Regions from separate parts of the Peribacillus sp. GL_122 genome, predicted to be linked through region 2. Evidence: a T-box and tRNA genes for the amino acid it is inferred to sense, from the RefSeq annotation. Region 2 holds a T-box; the other holds one or more tRNA genes.
The links. The T-box of region 2 lies ahead of thrS (threonine--tRNA ligase). A T-box ahead of a tRNA ligase gene usually reads a tRNA of that ligase, here a tRNA-Thr.
Positions count from the first base shown of each region.

Region 1: it has a tRNA-Thr gene. The T-box ahead of thrS (threonine--tRNA ligase) is inferred to sense a tRNA for this amino acid. The anticodon was not compared.

Region 1 covers NZ_CM174415.1:5,150,585-5,159,587, reverse strand. The annotation lists rRNA gene AC3ISB_RS25100 (23S ribosomal RNA) at 1-1,336, shown strand, start outside; rRNA gene rrf (5S ribosomal RNA) at 1,455-1,570, shown strand; tRNA gene AC3ISB_RS25090 (tRNA-Val) at 1,581-1,656, shown strand; tRNA gene AC3ISB_RS25085 (tRNA-Thr) at 1,667-1,742, shown strand; tRNA gene AC3ISB_RS25080 (tRNA-Lys) at 1,763-1,838, shown strand; tRNA gene AC3ISB_RS25075 (tRNA-Leu) at 1,847-1,928, shown strand; tRNA gene AC3ISB_RS25070 (tRNA-Gly) at 1,937-2,011, shown strand; tRNA gene AC3ISB_RS25065 (tRNA-Leu) at 2,024-2,112, shown strand; tRNA gene AC3ISB_RS25060 (tRNA-Arg) at 2,122-2,198, shown strand; tRNA gene AC3ISB_RS25055 (tRNA-Pro) at 2,210-2,286, shown strand; tRNA gene AC3ISB_RS25050 (tRNA-Ala) at 2,304-2,379, shown strand; tRNA gene AC3ISB_RS25045 (tRNA-Met) at 2,408-2,484, shown strand; tRNA gene AC3ISB_RS25040 (tRNA-Ile) at 2,495-2,571, shown strand; tRNA gene AC3ISB_RS25035 (tRNA-Ser) at 2,593-2,685, shown strand; tRNA gene AC3ISB_RS25030 (tRNA-Met) at 2,790-2,863, shown strand; tRNA gene AC3ISB_RS25025 (tRNA-Asp) at 2,870-2,945, shown strand; tRNA gene AC3ISB_RS25020 (tRNA-Phe) at 2,969-3,044, shown strand; tRNA gene AC3ISB_RS25015 (tRNA-His) at 3,062-3,137, shown strand; tRNA gene AC3ISB_RS25010 (tRNA-Gly) at 3,142-3,215, shown strand; tRNA gene AC3ISB_RS25005 (tRNA-Ile) at 3,221-3,297, shown strand; tRNA gene AC3ISB_RS25000 (tRNA-Asn) at 3,308-3,382, shown strand; tRNA gene AC3ISB_RS24995 (tRNA-Ser) at 3,384-3,474, shown strand; tRNA gene AC3ISB_RS24990 (tRNA-Glu) at 3,478-3,549, shown strand; gene AC3ISB_RS24985 (TraR/DksA C4-type zinc finger protein) at 3,591-4,340, opposite strand; gene AC3ISB_RS24980 (1,4-dihydroxy-2-naphthoate polyprenyltransferase) at 4,487-5,407, opposite strand; gene AC3ISB_RS24975 (isochorismate synthase) at 5,707-7,116, shown strand; gene menD (2-succinyl-5-enolpyruvyl-6-hydroxy-3-cyclohexene-1-carboxylic-acid synthase) at 7,109-8,860, shown strand; gene menH (2-succinyl-6-hydroxy-2,4-cyclohexadiene-1-carboxylate synthase) at 8,857-9,003, shown strand, end outside.
Region 2 covers NZ_CM174415.1:4,529,144-4,538,146, forward strand. The annotation lists gene AC3ISB_RS21925 (amino acid permease) at 1-549, opposite strand, end outside; partial or broken gene AC3ISB_RS21930 (LysE family transporter) at 701-1,029, opposite strand; gene AC3ISB_RS21935 (MFS transporter) at 1,111-2,343, opposite strand; gene AC3ISB_RS21940 (LysE family transporter) at 2,674-3,300, shown strand; gene thrS (threonine--tRNA ligase) at 4,000-5,907, opposite strand; T-box leader at 5,967-6,188, opposite strand; T-box leader at 6,220-6,443, opposite strand; T-box leader at 6,474-6,697, opposite strand; gene AC3ISB_RS21950 (hypothetical protein) at 6,819-7,094, shown strand; gene AC3ISB_RS21955 (DUF7010 family protein) at 7,139-7,744, opposite strand; gene AC3ISB_RS21960 (amino acid permease) at 8,095-9,003, opposite strand, start outside.

The sequences.
Region 1 (9,003 bases), 620 kb from region 2:
AGTTCCTGATTCCACGCTGCCAAGAAAAGCCTCTAGTGAGATGTAAGGTGCCCGTACCGCAAACCGACACAGGTAGGCGAGGAGAGAATCCTAAGGTGTGCGAGAGAACTCTCGTTAAGGAACTCGGCAAAATGACCCCGTAACTTCGGGAGAAGGGGTGCTTTTTAGGGTGAATAGCCCAGAAAAGCCGCAGTGAATAGGCCCAGGCGACTGTTTAGCAAAAACACAGGTCTCTGCGAAGCCGCAAGGCGAAGTATAGGGGCTGACACCTGCCCGGTGCTGGAAGGTTAAGGGGAGAGGTTAGCGCAAGCGAAGCTTTGAACCGAAGCCCCAGTAAACGGCGGCCGTAACTATAACGGTCCTAAGGTAGCGAAATTCCTTGTCGGGTAAGTTCCGACCCGCACGAAAGGTGTAACGATCTGGGCACTGTCTCAACGAGAGACTCGGTGAAATTATAGTACCTGTGAAGATGCAGGTTACCCGCGACAGGACGGAAAGACCCCGTGGAGCTTTACTGCAGCCTGATATTGAATTTTGGTACAGCTTGTACAGGATAGGTAGGAGCCTGAGAAGCCGGAGCGCTAGCTTCGGTGGAGGCGTTGGTGGGATACTACCCTGGCTGTATTGAAATTCTAACCCGCGCCCCTTATCGGGGTGGGAGACAGTGTCAGGTGGGCAGTTTGACTGGGGCGGTCGCCTCCTAAAGAGTAACGGAGGCGCCCAAAGGTTCCCTCAGAATGGTTGGAAATCATTCGTAGAGTGTAAAGGCACAAGGGAGCTTGACTGCGAGACCTACAAGTCGAGCAGGGACGAAAGTCGGGCTTAGTGATCCGGTGGTTCCGCATGGAAGGGCCATCGCTCAACGGATAAAAGCTACCCCGGGGATAACAGGCTTATCTCCCCCAAGAGTCCACATCGACGGGGAGGTTTGGCACCTCGATGTCGGCTCATCGCATCCTGGGGCTGTAGTCGGTCCCAAGGGTTGGGCTGTTCGCCCATTAAAGCGGTACGCGAGCTGGGTTCAGAACGTCGTGAGACAGTTCGGTCCCTATCCGTCGCGGGCGCAGGAAATTTGAGAGGAGCTGTCCTTAGTACGAGAGGACCGGGATGGACGCACCGCTGGTGTACCAGTTGTCTTGCCAAAGGCATAGCTGGGTAGCTACGTGCGGACGGGATAAGTGCTGAAAGCATCTAAGCATGAAGCCCCCCTCAAGATGAGATTTCCCATGGCGCAAGCTAGTAAGATCCCTGAAAGATGATCAGGTTGATAGGTCAGAGGTGGAAGCGTGGCGACATGTGGAGCTGACTGATACTAATAGATCGAGGACTTAACCAAAGCTTTAAAAAAATGAAATACCTTCTTATTATCTAGTTTTGAAGGAATGAAAATTTCTTCTTGCATTTTCTCAAAAAGACGTTATAATAATATATGTCTTGAAAAAATGTTAAAATTGTTTGGTGACGATAGCGAAGAGGTCACACCCGTTCCCATTCCGAACACGGCAGTTAAGCTCTTCAGCGCCGATGGTAGTTGGGGGTTTCCCCCTGTGAGAGTAGGACGTCGCCAAGCAGTTTCATATGGAGGATTAGCTCAGCTGGGAGAGCATCTGCCTTACAAGCAGAGGGTCGGCGGTTCGATCCCGTCATCCTCCACCATTTTACACCTGCCGGTGTAGCTCAACTGGTAGAGCAACTGACTTGTAATCAGTAGGTTGGGGGTTCAAGTCCTCTTGCCGGCACCATTTTAAGATAGTACAAGCACGAGCCATTAGCTCAGTTGGTAGAGCATCTGACTTTTAATCAGAGGGTCGAAGGTTCGAATCCTTCATGGCTCACCATTTTATATGCGGGTGTGGCGGAATTGGCAGACGCACCAGACTTAGGATCTGGCGCCGCAAGGCGTGGGGGTTCAAGTCCCTTCACCCGCATCTTTCATGCGGAAGTAGTTCAGTGGTAGAATACAACCTTGCCAAGGTTGGGGTCGCGGGTTCGAATCCCGTCTTCCGCTCCACTTTTCGTATGTGCCGGGGTGGCGGAACTGGCAGACGCACAGGACTTAAAATCCTGCGGTAGGTGACTACCGTACCGGTTCGATTCCGGTCCTCGGCACCATCATAATATGCGCCCGTAGCTCAATTGGATAGAGCATCTGACTACGAATCAGAAGGTTGTAGGTTCGACTCCCGCCGGGCGCACCATGTTTTTATTGCGGGAAGTAGCTCAGCTTGGTAGAGCACTTGGTTTGGGACCAAGGGGTCGCAGGTTCGAATCCTGTCTTCCCGACCACGTGATTTTTAATGAATGGGGCCTTAGCTCAGCTGGGAGAGCGCCTGCCTTGCACGCAGGAGGTCAGCGGTTCGATCCCGCTAGGCTCCACCATTTTTCAATCAGATACTTATATTATATTGGCGGTGTAGCTCAGCTGGCTAGAGCGTACGGTTCATACCCGTGAGGTCGGGGGTTCGATCCCCTCCGCCGCTACCAATAAATATAAGGACCTTTAGCTCAGCTGGTTAGAGCAGACGGCTCATAACCGTCCGGTCGTAGGTTCGAGTCCTACAAGGTCCACCATATTCACTTTTCAAAAGCCATGGAGGTATACCCAAGTTCGGCTGAAGGGATCGGTCTTGAAAACCGACAGGGGAGTCAAATCCCGCGGGGGTTCGAATCCCTCTACCTCCTCCATTTTTTCAAAAAAGCAACAAGTTGTTTTGAAACACCCTTACATAATGGATGTGGACAAAACGATATACACGAAAACTTGATGCAAATCGTTTCATTATTACCGTCGCGGGGTGGAGCAGTCCGGTAGCTCGTCGGGCTCATAACCCGAAGGTCGCAGGTTCAAATCCTGTCCCCGCAATTATTAGGTCCCGTGGTGTAGCGGTTAACATGCCTGCCTGTCACGCAGGAGATCGCGGGTTCGATTCCCGTCGGGACCGCCATTCTTTAAATTTGATACATATGTGGCTCAGTAGCTCAGTCGGTAGAGCAAAGGACTGAAAATCCTTGTGTCGGCGGTTCGATTCCGTCCTGAGCCACCATATTTCAAAAAATTACGGCGATTGTGGCGAAGTGGTTAACGCACCTGATTGTGGTTCAGGCATTCGTGGGTTCGATTCCCATCAGTCGCCCCATTTCGCGGGTGTAGTTTAGTGGTAAAACCTCAGCCTTCCAAGCTGATGATGAGGGTTCGATTCCCTTCACCCGCTCCAAATATGGGCCTATAGCTCAGCTGGTTAGAGCGCACGCCTGATAAGCGTGAGGTCGATGGTTCGAGTCCATTTAGGCCCACCATATTCATTGTTCCGCAGTAGCTCAGTGGTAGAGCATTCGGCTGTTAACCGAACGGTCGTAGGTTCGAGTCCTACCTGCGGAGCCATGGGGAAGTACTCAAGAGGCTGAAGAGGCGCCCCTGCTAAGGGTGTAGGTCGCGCGAGCGGCGCGAGGGTTCAAATCCCTCCTTCTCCGCCAGTTGGCCCGTTGGTCAAGCGGTTAAGACACCGCCCTTTCACGGCGGTAACACGGGTTCGAATCCCGTACGGGTCATAACAAAAAAGGAAGCATACATTCATGTATGCTTCTTTTTTTCATTTCTTTTCATTGATATAACTATCTTTTTGTTTATAGGGAATGTCTCCAAGATTGGATTCTATATTTTCTTCTTCAAGTGTATCTTCATATTCCTTTTGCTTTTTGTTCGTTATATTCACTCTATTTTTTCCTTCGATATTATTTGCGGCAAATCCTTCATAGTCTTCAGGAAACCCGTTCGTTTCATCCTCGGTTTTATAAAGGTCATTATAATTATCATGATCTCCTGTGTAATCGGATGGTGTTTCGGATGTACCGAATTTGGCAACTTCACCAAAGCTATCTTCTTTATCCACCATTTTGATTCCATGACGATTTTCAAAATGATCACCCTTGGATGGAATCAGTATTTCCTCTTCCACAGGCCGGTCTTGTGAAAGTGGCCGTTCTGGGGCGTGCTCGACACAGTAGAGGGTGCTTGGGATCGCTTCAAGCCTCTCGATGGGGATTTCCCTATTGCAGGTTTTACAATGGCCATACGAACCTTCCTCCATGGCTTTCAAAGCTTCATCGATTTTCTCCATTTCGGATTGTGCATGCTCATCGAGTGCTTGATTCCGTTCCATCTCGAATAGTTCGGTTCCTAGGTCAGCAGGATGATTATCATAGGCTGATAATTCCCCTACGGATTCGGTCTGGCTTTTCTCCAGAACGGATTGTTCATCATTTTGAATTCTATTACTTAGCTCATTTTTTTCTTGAAGCAGTTCTTTTTGAAATTTTTGCGTTTGTTGTTTCGTTGCCATATCGGATTCACTCCTTCTAAAGTCTAAATCTCATTTTATAATGGTAGGATGGTTGTATTATCTATTACCCGAATCGGGGTATAGGAAAACAATATGGAACGGATGATAGAAAAAAAGGACTGAGCGATGAGCTCAGTCCTCGGAGATTATATAAGATAGCTGATGAATAATCCAATGGCCATGAGTAAGCCAAAGAAGGTGTTCGTTTGTGCCGTGGCTTTCATTGCTGGCACCATCGTGATCGGCTGCGTTTTACCTACGAAGCCTTTGATTGCGGCCAGGGCTTTCGGGATGCTTAGGAAGGCAAGGAGGATCCACGCCGTTACGCTTCCGGTAAGGACTAGCCCAACTAGCCATAGATAAGAGAAGGCGAACATGATTGCCATGAATGTCAAGGCGTTTTTCCGACCCATGACTACCGGCATCGTTTTGCGGCCATGTGCCTTATCTCCGTCATGGTCACGTAGGTTATTGGATAAGTTGATCAATCCGACCAATATTCCACTTGGAATGGCAATTAAGATAGCTGTTGAAGAAACATCACCGGTTTGAATGAAAAAGGCGATCAGGATTATCAAAAAGCCCATGAACAATCCAGAAAAAAGTTCCCCGAATGGTGTATATGAAATGGGCAGGGGGCCGCCTGTATAAAGATAGCCGACAAGCATGCAAACCAGTCCTACTGCAGCAAGCCACCAAGATGATGCGGCACAGATATAGATTCCAACTATCAAGGCGATGGCATACATGCCAAGGGCCAAGTTCATGATTAGTTTGGGGGTCATCCCATGACGGACGATCCCGCCGCCAATGCCTACGGATTCCTCCGTATCCAAGCCTCTCTTGAAATCATAGTATTCATTGAATAAATTGGTTGCAGCTTGAATCAGGATACTTGCAATCATCATGGCAGCGAATAATAACCAATTCACTCCATCTTCCAAAAGTGCAATAACAGTTCCAAGTAAGACTGGGACAAAAGCTGCGGTTAGTGTATGTGGACGAATTAACTCCCACCAAATCTTCCAGGTCCGTTTAAGGGGAAGTCCGTCGTATTCTGTTTGCATTATTTCTCTCCTCAAAATCATTATTGGTTCTCTCGAAATTATAACAAATATTGAAATGTTGCACAAAAGGTAATCCTAATAAATACAGGAAAAGTGGGCAAGGGTGATATTTGGAATTCATGGATGGGGCATTTCCAGAATCAAGGATATTTCTCTACATTCGCTAAGATTCATATAATAAGGAAAAAAGCAGGAAAGAATCGTTTGGTAAAGGGGCGTTTTATTGACATGAGGTTCAAGGGAGGTGTATCTTTAAATAGGTTAAAAAGCTTTTAAAATGTACATTTGGGGGGATTTTTTTGGCTATCTCAGAGGAAACTGAACAGTTTCAGGGACTGGCTTCAGCTATACAAAAGGCGAAGGACTTGAATGATCAAGTTCTATTCAGTCATATTAAGAAAGTTAATTGCAACAACCCCCTTTCATTTTATCAAGCTGGAAGAGAACGGTACGCGGGTGAGCGCTTTTTCTGGGAGGACCCTGCAAAGGAAATAACCATCACCGGTTTAGGCAATGTTAAGAAACTCAAAGCGGCATCGAATGCCGAACGTTATAGAGAAGTCGAAAAGAGCTGGATCAAACTGCAGAATACTGCTGTCAAAACAGGAGTGACCGATGTAGAAGCGACAGGTCCTATACTGTTTGGGGGCTTTTCTTTTGATTATGAAACTAACAGTACACTCCTGTGGAATCAGTTCGGGGACAACCTGTTTTATATACCTGCCTTCATGCTGTCAATAGTGGGGAATCAAGCTTACTTAACGACAAACTTACTTTGTTCGCCTGATGATTCAGAAAAACTCTTCATAGATATGATAAATGAACGGGAAGCTTTCCTTTTCGAAAGCTTGGATGGCAATGGATCGGGTGCAAATTCCCTTGTTATGCAGAGGGAAGTCGAACCTGAGAAATGGAAGCGGACGGTCGAAGAGGCTGTTCAGGAAATCAAGACGACAGATCTCGACAAGATCGTTTTGGCAAGGGAGCTTAGACTTGGTTTTGAACGTTCCATCGATTCAGGGAAAGTGCTTGAACAATTGATTGCTGAGCAGCCATTAAGCTATATTTTCAGTTTGGAGGCTGGCGGTGACTGTTTTGTAGGTGCCACCCCTGAACGTTTAATTAAGAAACAGGGAAATGAAGTTTTTTCAACATGTCTTGCCGGATCGATGGGGCGAGGGAAAGATGAGCAGGAAGATGTTTGTCTTGGTGAAGAATTGCTGCATGACCAAAAGAATTTACAAGAACATCAATATGTCGTGTCGATGATATCCAATGCTTTTGATTCTGTATGCGAAAAAGTGATGGTTCCTGCCGAACCGACACTTATGAAAAACCGTCATATCCAGCATTTGTACACACCGGTCCGTGGTATATCCAAGGAAGGTGTCACGATTTTTGAATTCGTCGAGAACCTCCATCCTACACCTGCTATGGGCGGACTTCCAAAAGAAAAGGCCGTTGTCCGGATTCGGGAAATGGAAGATCTTGAACGCGGCTTTTATGCGGGTCCTTTAGGTTGGGTGGATACGTATGGAAACGGGGAATTCGCTGTAGGGATACGTTCTGCCCTAATACAGAACAATGAGGCATCCCTCTTTGCCGGATGCGGGGTAGTTGAAGATTCGACTCCCGAAAGTGAATTCCGCGAAACAGGGATTAAATTCAATCCGATGTTAAGTGCTTTAGGAGGAAATCTTAATGAATGACCGAGATGCATTGACAGCGTATGCTGCTTCATTCGTCGATGAGCTGGCACAAAATGAGGTGAAGCATGTGGTGGTGAGCCCAGGTTCACGATCCACGCCCATAGCTTTGTTGCTAGTGGAACATCCTGATATCGAAATTCATATTAATGTGGATGAGCGTTCGGCTGCTTTTTTTGCCCTTGGTTTGGCTAAGGCCTTAAAAGAACCTGTTGGACTTCTTTGTACGTCCGGTACAGCCGCAGCAAACTATTACCCGGCCGTCATTGAGGCTTTCTATTCAAGAGTGCCGCTTATTGTACTTACCGCTGACCGACCGCATGAATTGCGTGATGTCGGAGCCCCGCAGGCGATCGATCAGATACATCTTTACGGGAGACATGTAAAATGGTTTGTCGAAATGGCACTTCCTGAAAGCACGGATGGGATGATGCGGTATGCCAGAACGGTCGGTGCAAGAGCAGTGGCTACAGCGGCAGCTGGACCTGCAGGGCCTGTACATTTGAATTTCCCGCTTCGTGAACCATTGATTCCGGATCTTGAGAAAGCAAAGGAGTACAGACAAAATAAAATGACGCCTGCAGTGTTGATTGACAGTGGAGAACGGTCACTGTCCGCATCACAAATAGAAGCTGTGGCAACTACATTGTCACAAGCTAAGCAAGGTATGATCGTATGTGGCGAATTACCGCATCCAGAGATGAAGGAGGCCATCGTCGCATTAGCGGAAAAACTTGCTTTTCCTATACTGGCTGATCCCCTTTCACAGTTAAGGAGCGGAAGTCACGACAAAGCTGTCATAATTGATGCGTACGATACGTTTCTACGCGATGAAACGGCTACAGCGGCTTTCAGGCCGGAAGTGATCTTGCGTTTCGGGGCAATGCCTGTTTCTAAACCCTTATTGTTATTCATGAAAAAACAAAAACAGGCAATCACTTTGGTCGTCGATGGCGGAGCAGGCTGGCGTGAACCAGCCGGATTGGCAACGAATATGATTTACAGCGAAGAGAAAGATTTTTGTTTAAAAATTGCTGATAAAATTATTGCTTCCCCCGATGATGAATGGCTTCGCTTATGGCAGACCGTCAACGGAGCGACGAAGGATGCCCTGGCCTCCGTCAGGGATGAATCGGAGTTAAGTGAAGGCAAGCTGTTCGCCCTGCTTGCTGATATGATGCCATTGGAATCGACGCTGTTTGTCGGGAATAGCATGCCCATACGTGATTTGGATACTTTCTTTTTGAATAATGGAAAAGGAATCAAAACTATGGCAAATCGCGGTGCGAATGGAATCGATGGTGTCGTTTCAACTGCTCTTGGCGTAAGCACGGTATCGGAAAATACAGTGCTGGCAATCGGGGATTTAAGCTTTTTCCATGATATGAATGGCTTGCTTGCGGCAAAACTTCAAAAACAAAATATCACGATATTGCTGATTAATAATGATGGCGGCGGCATATTCTCCTTCTTGCCGCAGGCGAATGAGAGGGAACATTTCGAAACGCTATTCGGCACGCCTCATGGGCTTGATTTTTCCCATACTTCCCAGCTTTATGGCGGTAAATACAACAAGGTGCAAAGTTGGGATGAGTTTGAGAAGGTATTTACGGAGTCATTCGAAATGAAAGGTCTTAAAATCATCGAAGTACCGACAGAAAGAGAGTCCAATTTACAAAAGCATCGAAATTTGTGGAGCTTTGTTTCCCAGGAAATAAAAATGGTGTTAGACAGGGAAATATCATGAATATTGTCAGCAAGGATGTCAATTATGCTGTTGAAATAACGGGAAATGGAGATCCTCTTGTACTTTTACATGGATTTACGGGAAATCGGGATACATGGAAATTCCTCATTCCGCTACTGAGTGACAGGTATACCATGATAATG
Region 2 (9,003 bases):
ATCAAGACCAAACCAGCCGAAAACCGCACATATTGCAATAATGATAAACATAACGATCGCTGCCGTCTTAATTATCGCAAGTATGTTTTCCACTCTGTCGAACCCTTTTGTCCCCAGCAATACCACCACGATCGAAACAATTGCAAAACCGGATGCAAATAGCCACAGAGGTACTTTCGGGAACCAAAATTGAGATAATAGCGAAAGCGCAGTAAGCTGGCTTCCCATGATCAATATATTGGAGGACCAATAATTCCAGCCACAGCTAAAGCCAGCCCATCGTCCAAATGCTTTATTGGCATAATAACAAAAAGAACCCTCTTGGGGATCGGCAGCCGTCATCTTAGCAAGCAGATTATAAACGATGTATGTACCTAGTGCAGCCAATACAAATGAAAATACAATGGATGGCCCCGTCGTTTTAATCCCTATGGTCGAACCGAGAAAATAACCAGTCCCGATCGTACAGCCGACACCGACCAATGATAGCTGCCACCATTTCATATCGCCTTGTTGTTCACCAGATGCTTTGGAATTTTGAGCAGCCATCCCTTTCGCTGAACTGCAATTGGCTTTTGTTGTCATAACAATCCCCCCTTCCATCATTCATAGTGTTGATAATGCCACAATGAATTATGCAAGGAAGAAGTTTACCAAATGATAAATCAAATACCCGAATAAGAATTGAAGTGCTTAAGCATTATGATACGATGGCAGAAATGCCTTGATATGCAAAATAAACACCTAAGCCGATCAAAGATAATCCAGAGATGATCTAAATGGCCATTAAGCTTTTTTCATTTAAAAACCTGCTAAATCCATTCGTTAATGCAGCCACAAAAAAATCCCGGCAGGTTAGACCAAGAAAATCATTCCGCTATAAATGGAAAGTTGGGAGGTCCCATAGCTTGAAGCCGTTTTAGCTAAAACAGATCCATATATACCCAACCAGAATAAAATGGATAATGGACTGGTCACTGACATGATGAATCCGTTCAAAAAACAGGAAATTAAAGAATCTCTATTCCTGTATTGATTTTTTTTGTGTGTTACAAACAAAAAAAGCCGTGGGAAAACCCGGCTTTTTCGGAGAATTTCTATGGAATCCTATTATGCAGCAGCTTCTTTTTTGTCTGAACTAATGAATTTCAAAACAATCAAGACGATGCCTATGCCTATGATCCCTGTAATGATATAGCTCAAATTGAGATGATTTTTCATGACAAGGGACATGACCGGAGGGCCTGCCGCAACTCCGATGAACCTGGATGACATGTAGAAGGAGGTTATCGTCCCCCGCTGTTCCTTTTTTATATTTTGAGTGATGATTGCGTCGAGTGTCGGCAATAACGCACCAATTGCTATGCCAACCAAGCTCGTTACGAGTAATAAAAGGAAAACTTTGTTTTTAGTAAAACCGACAAAAACAAGGCTGATTGAAAGGACAATTATACTAATCATGATGATCTTTTTCATGATTGGTAATTCACCCTTGATTTTTTTCCCTGCAACGTAAGAAGACACACAAAGGAAAAATAGCGGGATCGCTATCACTAAACCTTTTTTGACTCCATGCAAATCATGGATTTTTTCCAGATTATCAGACAAAAAGAAAAGAACGCCGAACAAAACCAACATGACAAATACACCAATCAGGAAAACTGTATATAACCATTTTCCTTCCTGCTTGAATATTTTTTTCGTATCCTGCCAAAATTCTTTGAATTTCTTCGGATCATCCTTTTCCTTTGGTACCTTTATAAAGAAAAAGACCAAGACAATAGATATTAAACTGAAGAATGAAATCGAGAAGAATGGTAAAAACCAGATAAATGCAGCAAACAGGGAACCCAATATTGGACTAAGCACTTTCCCAAATGTATTCGAGGTTTCTATGATACCCAGACAAGAACTCGTTTTTTCATCATCATCCTTGTATAAATCCCCCACCAGAGGCAAAATGATAGGCGAGGCACCAGATGCCCCAATCCCCTGCAATACCCTCCCGATGATGATCCATGTATAGGGATTTTCCATTTTCCATGAAGCATAACCTGCGACCAAGCCACCAATAAGGGCTAGGATCAGACTTGGCAGGATCACCATCTTCCGTCCGAATCGATCTGATAAATAACCTGCTATGGGAATTAAAAAAATGGATGCAACGGAATAGCTTGTTATTACCATGCTTGATTGAAATGAAGATATCCCCACCTTATCCTCGAAAATGGGCAAAACCGGGATAAGCATTGAATTTCCAAGTGTCATCACCAATGGAATTGATGCCATACTGATCAGGCACCACACGCTTACATCTTTATTTTGCTTCTCATGACCTTCCATACTTACACTCCTCATCCATTATAAAAGCAACTTATTGCATAAAAGGTAACCATTTGTGAAATCAATATGTTTTGCATCATTTTTTAGATGTCTTAAATTATTATGTTATAGCTTTGATGGATTTATTCAGTAGCGCTTTTCCCAAAATTACCCCTTTTGACCTTTAAAATATTCTTCTCTTTTTTTTTACATTTGTTATCGACTAGGTGAACAGCAAACGAGACTATGATTCACCGTACCCACTCAAAAAAGGACTAAAAAGGTGGTACAAGTCCAATTGTTTGAATACATTCAAATAAGCGAAGATGTATCAAACGATGAGGTGATGAATTGGGTGTTTTTTTCAGCTATGTATTATTAGGTTTATCACTGGCGGCTCCTATCGGACCCATAAACGCTGCTCAATTGGACAAAGGAATCAAGAAGGGTTTTTGGCATGCCTGGATTTTTGGCTGGGGTGCCATTTTAGCGGATTTTGTTTTTATAGCCCTCGTCTTTTTCGGTGTCGTCCACTTTTTGGACAACCCCTTCATGAAGACATTTTTATGGCTTTTTGGATTTTTCGTCCTGACCTATACCGGAATCGAAAGTCTGCTAAGTGCAGGTAAGATTGAAGTGAATGCACGAAAAGCGAAAGATTCCCTTTTTTCTTCATTCCTGACAGGATTCATCATGTCCCTTTCGAATCCTTTATCCATTTTGTTTTGGCTGGGGATTTATGGATCCATTCTCGCAAACTCCGCTTCAAAATATGATATGGATCATTTACTTTTTTACAGTTCAGGTATCCTTGTCGGCCTCTTAACCTGGGATTTCGCAATGGCCATCATCGCCAGCACCTTCAGACGCTTTTTATCCAAACCCATTCTAATGGGCATCTCGATCATTTCGGGTATATCCCTTATAGGGATTGGCATTTACTTTGCCATCCAAGCAGCCAAGGTTTTATTTACATAAGCATTTACTCGTGAGTTCGTATTAAATAGATAAAACAGGCCGCCTATTTTATTATCCTTCTTTGTCCATGCCGGACACTTATCCCCCATTGTTCATAGCCTGAAAGGGTAAACACAAAGTATAATCACGGTTATTACTTTTATAATGTTCCATACTTTACTGTTCCATATTATTACGATAATTCTTATGCTAATTTGCCTTATTATGATGACAGACTGCCAGTACAAACACTGGTTCCAGTAACCACTATTCAGAGCCATTTAAACGCAGGCCGACAAGGTCATTGTTTCAGAGGTTTTTTGGGGTAACACCTTGCACACCTTTATTTTAATGGGGAAATAATGCTACTGGTATGGCACAGATACTTGAAGGTGGCATTCCAAATGAAGTTCATCATACAGATATAGTTGGATTACAATACCTAGGATTAACCTGCCCTGGCGGCGGGCACGGCAGCCCGGGTCGTAACTGTTTCCAGCAGTTCATTCCGGGCGTTGGCTGGGTATGGATTTGTAGATAGAAAAAAGACAGCCGGATTTATTCGGCTGTCTTTTTTTATCCAAACATTATCTAAGGAGCATTTACTCGTGAGTTTCGCGCATTTACTCGTGAGTTTCGTGCATTTACTCGTGAGTTTCGTGCATTTACTCGTGAGTTTCGTGCATTTACTCGTGAGTTCCGGATTAGGCTGCGTTCTTGTTAGATGCTGCGTTCTTTTATTTGCTGGGCCATTTTCTTGATGAACGTTTCTATTGCGACATTTTCAACTTCTTGTTCCCCGTATTTCCGGACATTCACTTCATTTTCTTTCTCTTCTTTATCTCCAAGAATCAGCATATATGGGATTTTTCCCAACTGTGCTTCCCTGACTTTATACCCCAGCTTTTCATTCCGATCATCAATTTTCACTCTTATGCCTTGATTCTTCAGTTCTTTTTGAACCTTTAAACAATAATTCAAATGAACTTGTGAGACAGGGATGATCTGTACTTGCACCGGGGCAAGCCATGCCGGAAAAGCACCGGCAAAGTGTTCTATCAGAATTCCAAAAAAACGATCGATCGATCCAAAAATGGCACGATGAATGACGACCGGACGAACTTTTTCATTATTTTCATCGATGTAATTCAGATCAAATTTGTCGGGCATTTGAAAATCAAGCTGGATTGTTGCACATTGGTGGCTTCGTTTTAATGCATCTTTAATATGAAAATCAATTTTCGGTCCATAAAATGCTCCGTCCCCTTCATTTACTTGATAATGTATCCCGATGCTTTCCAGAACATTTTTCAAGGCTGTTTCAGAAGCTTCCCAAAGGGAATCATCGCCCATTGAATCCTCTGGACGCGTCGAGAGCTCCACGGAATACTCGAATCCAAAAGTGCGATACACCTTATCAATCAGATGAAACACTTGTTTAATTTCGCTTTCGATTTGATCCTGCCGAACATAGATGTGGGCATCATCCTGACAAAATGTACGGACCCGCAGCATCCCGTTCAATGCACCGCTATATTCATGACGGTGGACTTGACCGAATTCGGCCATCCGGATTGGCAAATCCCTGTAAGAATAAAGACTGTTTTTGAAAATAAGCATATGACCCGGACAGTTCATTGGCTTCATCGCGAATTTTGTTTGATCCACCTCAGTGAAGTACATATTCTCATGGTAATGATCCCAGTGACCCGATTGTTCCCATAACCGCTGGTTCATCATGAAAGGAGTCCGAACTTCGTCGTAATCAGCTTCAGTCTGAAGCTCCCGCGAGAATTTCTCCAATTCATTTCTAACGATTTGCCCTTTCGGTAAATAAAACGGCATTCCAGGGGCTTCCTCCGAAAACATGAATAACTCCAACTGCTTCCCTAATTTACGGTGATCACGTTTGGCTGCTTCTTCCAGGAATTCAAAGTATTCCTGTAGATCCTTTTTCTTTCGGAATGCCACGCCATACACCCTTTGAAGAACTTCATTTTGATTGTCTCCCCGCCAATAGGCACCAGATACACGAGTCAATTTGAACGATTTTACAAATGATGTGGATGGAAGGTGCGGCCCTCTGCAAAGATCGACGAATTCCCCCTGTTGATAGAGCGTTAATTTTTGACCATTAGGGATGTTCTTTGCTATATCCAACTTGAATGACTCCCCTCTGCCCTCGAATAACTTCACAGCTTCTTCATAAGTCACTTCGATCCTTTTGATTTCCAGATTTTCACTTATGATATGTTCCATCTCTTTTTCAATAGCTTGTAGATCTTCTGGGCTCAAAGGATGGTCTAACTTAAAATCATAGTAAAAACCATCTTCCACGACTGGCCCCATTCCTAATTCCACATTTTGGTACAATCTTTTCACTGCCTGCGCCAAAACATGCGCCGATGTATGTCGTAATACTTGTAATCCTTCATCCGAATCCAGAGTCAAAATCGATAGTTCTGCATCATCATTCAGCTTGTGACTTAGATCAACCAGTTGCTTATCCAGTTTTCCTGCTACTGCCTTTTTCCTTAAACTTGAACTGATGGACCCTGCCACACTTTCCACTGTCATCCCTTGCGGATATTCCTTTTGCTGCCCATCCGGGAATTGAACTTTAATCATTTTTTCACCCATCACATAAACACCCCTTTTTAAGTAATAAAAAACGCACCCATCCCTAAGTAAGGGACGAGTGCGTTTACCCGTGGTTCCACCCAATTTCCCATAAGCAAGAAACACTCATGGCTCTGGAGCTTGTAACGCAGCTTAGACGATATCAGTTACTTTTGTTCACCGATATAGCTCAAAGGCGGTAAAACATTTTCCTAAGCCAGGAAGTTCGCAGCTTCTCTTCCCTCTCTGAAGACCGTAAAAATGATTCATGTCCTTATCATGGCAATATTTTTATATATAAAAAAACGCACCCATCCCTAAGTAAGGGACGAGTGCGTTTATACCCGTGATTCCACCCAATTTCCCATAAGCAAGAAACACTCATGGCTCTGGAGCTTGTAACGCAGCTTAGACGATATCAGTTACTCTTGTTCACCGATATAGCTCAAAGGCGGTAAATCAGTTCCCTAAGCCAGGAAGTTCGCAGCTGCCCTTCCCTCTCTGAAGACCGTAAAAATGATTCATGTCCTTATCATGGCAATAATTATAATAATAAAAAACGCACCCATCCCTAAGTAAGGGACGAGTGCGTTTATACCCGTGATTCCACCCAATTTCCCATAAGCAAGAAACACTCATGGCTCTGGAGCTTGTAACGCAGCTTAGACGATATCAGTTACTCTTGTTCACCGATATGGCTCAAAGGCGGTAAAACATTTTCCTAAGCCAGGAAGTTCGCAGCTTCTCTTCCCTCTCTGAAGACCGTAAAAATGATTCATGTCCTTATCAATGCTTCTAAAATGAAAATGGATTTTTATATTGTTATATATATTACAATATATTCCCATAAGTGACAACCTCAAATTTTTTAATTTCATTGCAAACACCGAATTGGTATAATTAGTAAAAAAGGAGTCTCTATGAAACGTTTAAGCAATTGGTCTATCGTATTTGCAGTGATTGGTACACTATCATTTTGCTGTTCCCTTGCTTTACCAAAAGCCTCCGAGCAGCTTATGATTTCGGGATTCGGTGCGTTAGTTATTGGTATGTTATGCAGTTTCGGGGCCATGTATAAAAATGAAAAAGGAAAGTCGAAATTTTTGGCTGTGGCTGCATTCTTTCTTTTAAGTTTCATTCTCGTTTGGAATGAACCATTTCAAATTGTCAGGCTCTTGACCTGGATGAAAAATTAATCAAAATGAAAAACCCGTTTGCCATGACGGGTTTTTTGATTGGTTCAATCTTCATCGGCTATCGTTCGATTTGATTTCTTTAATCTAAGCCATAGCGCAAGTCCAGTGGACCAAAGAATTAGCGCGCATCCAAAGCCGAGCAATGATAACGGTGCAAGGATTTGATGCTCCCCAAACATGACAGTATCTGGCACAATAAGCAATGTGATAAGCGCCAATAAACAGAGAAGCACTCCTGTTGCATAGTAAACCTTGATTTGGAAAAGTGACGCCAAAGGTAAAAAATGAATCCCTACAATAATGGCGATGACTCCCGGTATAAGATCGGTCTGATTGATCAAGTTACAGACGGCAATGGCAATCCCAATCAGCACCGCTTCGGCAATGAAGACCATATTAAACAAAAATCCGATACGCTTCAGACGCCTAGCCCCATTTTCTGAAACTTGATTGGACATTTTTTGTGATGCATGAATTAATGAAATGCCTTCGATAACCATTATGATTCCTACGATTATGGCTGCGAGTTCCACGTAGGGAACCCCCCACCCCTGCAATCCCATTATACCAGTACCTGCCCACAGTGTACCGAAGACCGCCATGAAAATGACTCCAATTCCAGAACCGCGATAAGCCTCTTTCATCCTCATTTTCCTTTCATCCACAGTAATAAAAGTACATAGATTAATAGTATTGCACACCTTCCCCAATTATTCAGTTATAAAAAATGGTTTATTGAAAAAATTACCATGATGCGAATTTTAATAGAAAATTGCCGCTTTAGTCGATATAACTGGATTTTCGTCGATATATCTCTATTTTCGGAGATATAACTGGAATTTCGTCGATATATTTCTACTTTCGACGATATAATTGCCGTTTTCGTCGATATAATCCTATTTTCGGAGATATAACTGGATTTTCGTCCGATATCGTCTAATTAAAGTCCATAAAAAAAACCTGAGTCCCCAAAGGGATCTCAGGATTTTATCTATTCATATCAAGCCACATCTGATTTATCAAATTGACAATCTTTTAATGATATTAATTTGGTCTTGTGATAAATCTTGTATCCTAACCAGATCGCCAGAAATATCGGTAATCCGATATAGGAGACGGCGACGCCATACCAGTCGATGCTGCCGCTTAGGAATGCTTGATAGTTCTGCCCTGCAATGACACCCATGCAAAGGACGAATGATAGGATCGGACCGAGCGGAAACCATTTTGCTTTATATTTCAATTCGTTCAGATCACCGCCCTGTGCAACATATGCACGTCTAAAGCGATAATGGCTAATTGCAATACCAATCCAGGCGATGAAGCCGGTTAGCCCGGATGCATTCAATAGCCATGTAAATACATGGTCCCCAAAAATGGATGTCAAGAAGGCGAGCCCGCCAATTAATGCCGTTAGAATCAAAGCATTCATCGGGATTCCCCTGCGATTGACTTTGGCGAGGAATTGGGGAGCTTGTTTATCTTTCGCCATCGACCATAACATCCGCGTTGATGCATATAGTCCCGAGTTCCCTGCGGATAGTAAGGAAGTCAATACGACCGCATTCATGACGGATGCCGCGAATGCCAGTCCTGCCCGTTCAAAGACAAGTGTGAAAGGGCTTACAGAAATGTTTTTGACATCCCCGTTCAGCAAACTTGGACTTGTATATGGAATCAAGAGGCCGAGTATCAGGATGGCTCCGATGTAAAACAATAGGATGCGCCAAAATACTTGGCGGATCGCATTCGGAACATTTTTTTCGGGATTCTCACTTTCCCCGGCAGCAATACCAACCAGTTCCGTGCCTTGAAAAGAAAATCCCGCGATAAGAAAGATTGAGATGATCGATAAAAATCCTCCCTTGAATGGTGCCTCGTCCATGGTGAAGTTTTCAAATCCGATCAC